Regions from separate parts of the Neobacillus sp. 204 genome, predicted to be linked through region 1. Evidence: a T-box and tRNA genes for the amino acid it is inferred to sense, from the RefSeq annotation. Region 1 holds a T-box; the other holds one or more tRNA genes.
What was found. The T-box of region 1 lies ahead of ACJ004_RS14835 (glycine--tRNA ligase). A T-box ahead of a tRNA ligase gene usually reads a tRNA of that ligase, here a tRNA-Gly.
Positions count from the first base shown of each region.

Region 1 (4,471 bases):
AGCACTTCACTTAACCAGAGAAGAAATTCCCCATTCGTTAGCTGTGGTGCTTGACAAAATGGAGCGTCGTGAGGGGAAAAATATGATTGATGTCATGGCAACGGTTATTGTTGAACGTGATTCACAAAAAGGAATCATTATTGGTAAGCAAGGGAGTATGTTAAAAGAAATAGGTAAGCGAGCACGTGCAGATATTGAAAATCTATTGGGATCAAAAGTGTACCTGGAATTATGGGTAAAAGTTCAAAAAGACTGGCGTAATAAGATGTCCCAGCTTCGTGATTATGGTTTCAATGAAGATGAATATTAAATAGCTTTTTCTTTTCTAATAACCCTAACTAAAATATTACGTTTTATTTCAAATTATGCATGGACAACATTAACAAAAAATTTGTCTTATGATTTATGCGCTGGCAGGCTATGATAATTGTAAGGTTTGGGACCGAATGATAGCTAGGCTAAATATGAAAGGTGGGGTTTTCGATGATGGATTTTACGTGGAAAGTATTCCTCCAAACAGGTAATATTGACACATACCTTCTCATTAAAGAACTAGAGAAGGAAAACCAAGAAATACCCGGAAATCTGAATGATGAGCTAGCACAAATCGATTTTCCCGTTTCATAAGTTTGTCTTCGTACTACTTTAGAAGGTGATAATAGTGCTTCAGAAGTGTGAAGGCATCGTTATTCGAACAACAGATTATGGTGAAACAAATAAAATTGTAACTATATATTCTAGAGAATGGGGAAAGGTGGGTGTTATGGCTCGGGGTGCAAAAAAGCCAAACAGCCGCCTTTCCTCCATTACACAGCTTTTTACACATGGTTATTTTCTCATTACAAGAGGAACTGGTTTAGGAAGCCTGCAGCAAGGAGAAACAGCTACTTCCCTGCGGTCGATTGGTGAAGACATTTTTTTAACAGCCTATGCTAGTTATATCGTCGAATTAACCGATAAATGCACGGAAGAAAAAAAACCAAATCCTTATCATTTTGAATTACTTTTTCAAACATTAAATTACTTGAATGAAGGTTACGACCCTGATATTCTTATGAATATTTATGAGATGAAAATGCTGAATGTGATGGGTTTGAACCCAGTTTTAAATCATTGTTCCGTTTGCGGCAGTAAAGACGGACAATTTTCATTTTCAATTCGAGAAGGCGGATTTATCTGTCATCGTTGTCTCGGTAAGGATCCATATCATTTTAAAATTTCAGCAGCAACAGTAAAATTATTAAGGGTATTTTATTATTTTGATCTTTCAAGGTTAGGAAATATTTCTGTTAAAGAAGAGACGAAAGCCGAACTTAAGAAAGTTATTACTGCTTACTATGAAGAGTATTCTGGTTTGCATCTTAAATCCAAAAAGTTTCTTAATTCTATGGATAAATTTCGTAATCTCTTATAATCGCCTTGTTGACAATGTTTGGAGTTTTCGTTATTATTTTCATTAATAAAGGCTATTTTCGCATAGATTGTTGTTTTTCGTATAAGTACATCAACTCGTATAACTAGATGCTTCGTGGCATCTTTTCGTAAGAACATTTGCAAAAATTGCCTAGAAACTTAGTAATGGACCTTTATAAAGTTCCTAAAGCAAAAAGTTTACGAAAAGAGCCTTAATAAAATAATTGCTGTGACGGAGAAGAGTACTTAGTAATCCTCTATAAAAGCGAACCTAGGATGGTGAAAGCTAGGGTATAGAGAACTAACGAAGGCGTTCCTGAGCAATCTTTGTAATAAAAGAGGCTGCTTTTTAGCAGCAAATAGGGTGGAACCGCGGGTAAACTCTCGTCCCTATGCTTAACAAGCATAGGAACGGGAGTTTTTTTGTTTGAATTAAATTTATCTAAAGGAGTAATTTCAATGAAGGTAACAATGGAACAAATTGTCTCACACGCAAAACACAGAGGATTTATTTTTCCTGGTTCAGAGATTTACGGAGGGCTTGCAAATACTTGGGATTACGGCCCGCTAGGCGTTGAATTTAAAAACAATATAAAGCAGGCATGGTGGAGAAAATTCGTTCAAGAGTCACCATATAATGTGGGTTTAGATGCAAGTATTCTGATGAATCCGCGTACTTGGGAAGCATCAGGTCATATTGGGAACTTTAATGATCCGATGATTGATTGTAAAAATTGTAAGGCACGTCATCGCGCCGATAAATTAATTGAAAATGCTCTGGATGAAAAAGGCATTGAAATGGTTGTTGATGGCTTACCGTTTGAAAAAATGGAAGAGTTGGTGAAAGAACACAATATCGCCTGCCCGGATTGCGGCAGTCATGACTTTACTGGAATTCGTCAGTTCAATTTAATGTTTAAAACATTCCAAGGGGTGACCGAATCCAGTACGAATGAAATTTTCCTTCGTCCTGAAACAGCCCAAGGAATTTTTGTTAATTTTAAAAATGTACAGCGGACAATGAGAAAGAAAATGCCGTTTGGTATTGCGCAGATTGGTAAAAGTTTCCGAAATGAAATTACCCCAGGGAATTTCACGTTCCGGACAAGAGAGTTTGAACAAATGGAACTTGAATTTTTCTGTAAGCCTGGCGAGGAGCTTAAATGGTTCGATTATTGGAAGCAATTTGCTGAAGAATGGTTAATGTCATTAGGACTTACAAAAGAAAATTTACGGCTTCGTGACCACTCCGAAGATGAGCTATCCCATTACAGTAACGCGACAACTGATTTTGAATATAAGTTCCCGTTTGGTTGGGGAGAACTATGGGGAGTAGCATCTAGAACGGATTATGATTTGAAGCAGCATATGGAGTATTCAGGTGAGGACTTCCATTATCTTGATCCTGAAACCAATGAAAAATATGTCCCTTATTGTATTGAACCATCATTAGGAGCAGACCGGGTAACGTTAGCATTCTTAATTGATGCCTATGATGAAGAACAGCTTGAAGATGGGACATCTAGAACGGTCATGCATTTCCACCCTGCATTAGCTCCGTTTAAAGCAGCAATACTTCCATTGTCGAAGAAATTGTCTGATGAAGCACGTGAAGTTTTCGCAACTTTAGCTAAACATTTTTCAGTGGATTTTGACGAATCAGGTTCGATCGGAAAACGCTATCGCCGTCATGATGAAATCGGTACTCCGTTCTGTATTACCTATGATTTCGACTCTAAGGATGATAATATGGTTACAGTTCGTGACCGTGATACAATGGAACAAAAACGCATCCCAATTGTTGAACTAGTTAGCTTTTTGCAAGAAAAAATGATGTTTTAATTGAAAACTCGCCACTTGGCGAGTTTTCTTAATAGATTCATTAGTATATAATATTCCTAATAAAGTATAGTCTTTTGAAGGTTAAACCAATTTAGACCTCTTCAGATCGGTAAATAAAAAGGTGGTGTGAACAATCGAACTGACCAAACGGCAAGAACATATATTGCAAATTGTAAAAGAAAATGGACCTATTACCGGAGAACATATTGCAGAGCAACTAAGTTTGACTAGAGCGACACTGCGGCCGGATTTGGCCATTTTGACAATGGCTGGCTATTTAGATGCCAGACCACGTGTTGGTTATTTTTATACCGGAAAATCGGGGACACAGCTTTTAACCGAGAATTTACAAAAGATCTACGTTAAAGATTATCAATCCATTCCTGTTGTGGTAAATGAAAATATCTCCGTTTATGATGCAATCTGTACAATGTTCCTTGAAGATGTGGGAACATTATTTGTAGTGGATCAAAACACCATTCTTGTTGGAGTTTTATCCAGAAAAGATTTGCTCCGAGCAAGTATTGGTAAACAAGAATTGTCAACTATCCCAGTAAATATCATTATGACCAGGATGCCGAATATCACAATGTGTGAACGGGATGATTTATTAATTGATATCGCTAAGAAATTAATTGAAAAACAAATCGATGCACTTCCCATTGTTCGGAAATCAGAAAGTGGATTTGAGGTAATCGGAAGAATTACGAAAACAAACATTACAAAAGCATTTGTTGCATTGGGTGATGAATAAACAAGATAACGTTAGAGGGGTTGTTGAGGGAGAATGAGTTTGCCAATTATTTATGTGGTATCCGATTCAGTGGGGGAAACGGCTGAATTAGTTACCAAAGCTGCAATAAGTCAATTCAATGGGTCAGGAATGTCATTAAAAAGATTTCCCTATGTAGAAGATAAGGAACATATTGATGAAGTTCTTTCACTCGTTCTAATGGATAAAGCTATGATTGCATTTACACTTGTAAAGCCTGAAATGCGTACATATATTAAAAATAGAGCAGAACAAGAAGGGATTATTGCTGTCGACCTAATTGGGCCAATTATGGATCAAATTCAACAGTTTAGCGGAAAAACACCTTTATGTGAACCTGGGCTTGTTCGAAAACTAGACGAAGATTATTTTAAAAAAGTGGAAGCAATCGAATTTGCCGTAAAATATGACGATGGTCGTGACCCGAGAGGAATATTAAAAGCA
Region 1 is NZ_JBJORY010000006.1:299,857-304,327, reverse strand. It holds gene era (GTPase Era) at 1-310, shown strand, start outside; gene ACJ004_RS14845 (YqzL family protein) at 484-627, shown strand; gene recO (DNA repair protein RecO) at 662-1,414, shown strand; T-box leader at 1,634-1,808, shown strand; gene ACJ004_RS14835 (glycine--tRNA ligase) at 1,873-3,255, shown strand; gene ccpN (transcriptional regulator CcpN) at 3,389-4,009, shown strand; gene ACJ004_RS14825 (pyruvate, water dikinase regulatory protein) at 4,043-4,471, shown strand, end outside.

Region 2 (4,471 bases), on a different contig from region 1:
TAAAAGTGGATAAAGTAAGATACTTTTAATCCCTTCAAGTGAACGTGGAAGTCCTGCAAACACTTTCTTTAAAAGTAAAACAATATACCCTGCTAGAAAACCTGCGACTAATCCACCAAGGAAACCAGCACCACCATGTGCCGCCATCATCCCTCCTACCATACCTGGAGCGAAACCTGGACGATCCGCAATGCTTAGGGCAATGAATCCAGCTAGAACAGGGACTATTAACGCAAATGCATTATCACCGCCAATGGCCTTAATTACCGCCGCAATAGGGTTATAGGATGGGTCGTCTGGATTAGCAGAATTATAACCGAACATAAAGCTGATGGCAATTAAGATACCACCGCCGACAACAAACGGAAGCATATTAGAAACACCATTCATTAAATGCTTATAAAATCCTGTCCGGGAACCTTTTTGATCCGATCCTTTGTCACTTTGACTACCGGTACCTTTAAAAATAGGGGCATCCTGTTTAAGTGCTTTATCAATTAGTTGTTCCGGACGGCGAATTCCTTCAGCTACAGCTGCTTGAATAACGTGCTTTCCTTGGAACCGTTCCATCTCGACATTAATATCTGCCGCGATAATGACCGCTGTTGCATTTTCAATTTCCTCTTTTGTTAGGACATTTTTTGCTCCGCCAGAGCCATTTGTCTCAACCTTAATATCCACACCCATTTCAGATGCTTTTGCTTTTAGGGAATCAGCCGCCATATACGTATGAGCGATACCCGTTGGACAACCAGTAACGGCCACGATTGAATTCTTTTTACTTACTGTCACCGTCTCTTGTTTTTCTTCTTTATCATTTCGGTTAATGGTGTCAATGATTTCTTCAGGAGTGGTTGCCTTGAGAAGATCATAACGGACTTCAGCTTTCATTAACAGACCAGAAAGCCGAGCTAATGCTTCTAAATGTGTATTATTCGCGCCATCTGGAGCAGCAATCATAAAAAACAGATGGGCAGGTTTTCCGTCCAATGACTCATAATCAACACCCGCTGCTGATTTGCCAAAAACAATGGCTGCTTCTTTGACTACTTTTGTTTTAGCATGGGGGATGGCGATTCCATCTCCAATACCTGTTGTACTTTGTTCTTCACGCTTTAAAATGGCTGCTTTAAATTCAGCACGGTCTGATATTTTCCCCGCATTGTAAAGGACATCAACAAGCTGATCAATCGTTGCTTCTTTTTGATTGCCTTCAATATTTAAAAGAATCGTATTTTTTGTTAACAATTCAATAATTTTCATGACATTCTCTCCCCTTATCGGATCTCTTTTATATGAACATGTGGAAGAAGTTCCTCTACTTTTTCCTTCGTACATAAACCAAGTGAAAAGGCTGTTGCACTTCCTGATGCCACACTATAGCGAAAAGCTTCCTCAATATTACTGGTTTCCACGAAGGCTGCTAAGAAACCAGCGACCATAGAATCCCCTGCTCCTACTGAATTTTTCACTTCTCCTTTTGGAACCTCTGCCAAAAGTGTTGTTTGACTATTAATCAGAACCGCCCCGGCGCCAGCAAGCGAAACTATCACATTTTTTGCACCCATTTCAACGAGCTTCTTTCCGAATGGAATGACTTCTTCAGCGGTTGTAATAGTTGTTTCAAATAGTTCCCCAAGCTCGTGATGATTTGGTTTAATTAATAATGGTTGATAAGGAAGAACTTTTTTTAACAATTCACCCTCAGCATCAACAACAAATTGCGCTCGACTTTCACTGCAAATTTTCACCAATTCCTCATACGTAGTTTTCGGTAGACTACTAGGAATACTTCCAGCCAGTACCAATAAATCATCTGGACCTAATTGCATTATTTTTTGTTGAAGCAATCCAAAATTTTGTTCCGTTATTTTCGGGCCTTTTGCATTAATTTCTGACTCTTGACCCGTTTTAAGTTTTACATTGATACGTGTATCTTCGTCGACATGAACAAAATCGGTTTCAATCATTTCCTTTTGCAGATATTGTTCAATGTAAGTCCCGGTAAAACCACCAACAAAACCTAATGCTTTACTGCGTGTACCAAATTGGTTTAAAACCCTTGACACATTGATCCCTTTTCCACCTGGAAATTTTGCTTCATCGACTGTTCGGTTTAACTCCCCAATCTGAAAACTCTCCAGTTTAACGATATAGTCAACAGAGGGGTTTAACGTTAATGTATAAATCATGCTGTCACAACCTTTATTGTAGTCCTATTTAAATATTGCTTCTGGGTATCTTCCTCTAATTCATTCGTGATAATCGCTGCTTCATGAATATCGGCAATTTTGGCAAATGAGATTTCAGCAAATTTTGTATTATCCGCTAGCACATATGTCTCTCTAGAAAGAGCAATTGCCTTTTGCTTCACCATGGCTTCCTCTTGATCTGGCGTGGTAAAGCCAAATTGCGGATGAATGCCATTTACACCTATGAAGCATTTATCAAAACGGTAAAGGTCTAGGCCTGCTAAGGCACCTCTGCCGATGAAAGCATTTGTATTCGGCTTCGCCAAGCCACCGATTAAGTAGGTGTTGATGCCTTTCTCTAATAATGGTTTTAAGTGCATTAAGCCGTTCGTAACAACAACGATTTCCTTATATGGAAGGAATTCAATCATTTCAATCACAGTTGACCCAGCATCAAGATAAATACAATCACCTTCATCCACCAAACTTGCTGCATATTGTGCAATCAATCGTTTTTCTTGAAGGTTTTTGGAGGATTTCTCAATCATACTCGGCTCTTGAAGTTTCCCCTGTAATCTGGAGGCACCTCCATGAATTCTCTTTAAAAACTTTTGGTCCTCTAATTGCGATAGATCTCGGCGAATAGTTGACTCCGAGGATTCCGTTAACTCCATAATTTCATTAATTTTAACGACATTTTTCTCTTTTAATAATTGCAGAATAATTCGATGACGTTCTGGTGTTAACATGTCATCACCACCTAAATTTTTTTGTTCTTAATTACATAGTACTGAAAACGATTGCAAAAATCAATCATTTTCTTTCAAAAACAATCATAATTTGAATGTTTTTGAACGTTTTTTGAAGTTTTTCCTTAACCACAGAAATATTTTAATCTCCAAAAACAATTTTCATCTGCAAAAATGTTAATTATTATGGTATAATTTGTATGGTTATTAATGATGTATGCGGGTGTGGTTTAATGGTAGAATTTCAGCTTCCCAAGCTGACGGCGGGGGTTCGATTCCCCTCACCCGCTCCATGAGCTAAGTTGGAGAAGTACCCAAGTGGTTATAAGGGGGCGCACTCGAAATGCGCTAGGACGGGTAACCGTTGCGTGAGTTCGAATCTCATCTTCTCCTCCATACATATTCTTTCAAAAAAACGTTAAATTATCGTGTTTGTATACTAAAAAAGCCAGAGATTTCTCTCTGGCTTTTTTATCTGCCTTGGTCTCTTGCAAGCTTAAATCCACCAGATACAGCATAAATTCCAATTCAAGTAAAAGGTGATCATCAGGTTCCTTATTTTCATGTTTATATTGGAGACCAAAGTGATGGTATTGCTCTCTGACTTGATAGGTCCATTCCTCAAATAACAATTGTTCCCTGCTCCGGTAGTATGACTCCCAAGGTGGTGCAACCAGCGGGCCTGGACCAATAAATAAGCGACGGAACTCTTCATATTCCCTGTTGATTTGCTCCTCCGTTAAATGTTCAAAAAAGTTCCGAAGAATTTTTCCACCCTTATGAACTTCCTCTAATTCTTGTAAATTACCATTATTTCGAATTCCCAATAATGACTCGATGTTCGAAGGTACTAAAAATAAAAAATGCAGAAACTGATAATAATTTTTTTTAGCTAAGAAAAACGGCTGCCACTGAATATATAAAGGCTCTGTCATCGAATTCATTTAATCTCTCCAAATTTGTGAAATATTTCACATAAAAACTTATACCTAATAACCTACTTTTCTTTATGAGACCACTATTTTTCACCATTTATCTTACCTTATTGCTATTTAGAAACCCTATTTAAAATTTATTCACAATAATTTCAAAATGGTTTGAAATTTATATGTAAAAAATAACATTCTTCGAGAAAAATAATAATAGCGATTCAATTTTTTCTTGTTGAATTAAATATGTGTATAATAGTATGGATGAATACTTTGCAGAGGATGATACATATGAACATTACTGGACATTCCGTTGAAAAATTAGAGGATCCATTCGGTTTATTATCAGGAGACCGTTATGAGTTTTTCTTAGAACTAAATGTAGATGAAGAAGATGAGCTTTATTCAGAAAAAGGAATTGGCCTAAGAGCAATCTTCGTTAGCGACGAAAATGGTGAAAAAATTACCAACTTTTATCTTTATGAACAGGGAAGTGAGAAAGTTCTAGACTTTGCTCTTGAAGAGGATGAAGAAGCAATGGTCCTTTCCTATTGTAAAGTAAACGCCAAAGAATAATAAAAAGCAGGGAGAAATAATACCT
Region 2 is NZ_JBJORY010000012.1:88,466-92,936, reverse strand. It holds gene ACJ004_RS22435 (PTS fructose transporter subunit IIABC) at 1-1,263, opposite strand, end outside; gene pfkB (1-phosphofructokinase) at 1,278-2,192, opposite strand; gene ACJ004_RS22425 (DeoR/GlpR family DNA-binding transcription regulator) at 2,189-2,941, opposite strand; tRNA gene ACJ004_RS22420 (tRNA-Gly) at 3,161-3,234, shown strand; tRNA gene ACJ004_RS22415 (tRNA-Ser) at 3,246-3,337, shown strand; gene ACJ004_RS22410 (TorD/DmsD family molecular chaperone) at 3,349-3,885, opposite strand; gene ACJ004_RS22405 (DUF6509 family protein) at 4,162-4,446, shown strand.
Region 2: it has a tRNA-Gly gene. The T-box ahead of ACJ004_RS14835 (glycine--tRNA ligase) is inferred to sense a tRNA for this amino acid. The anticodon was not compared.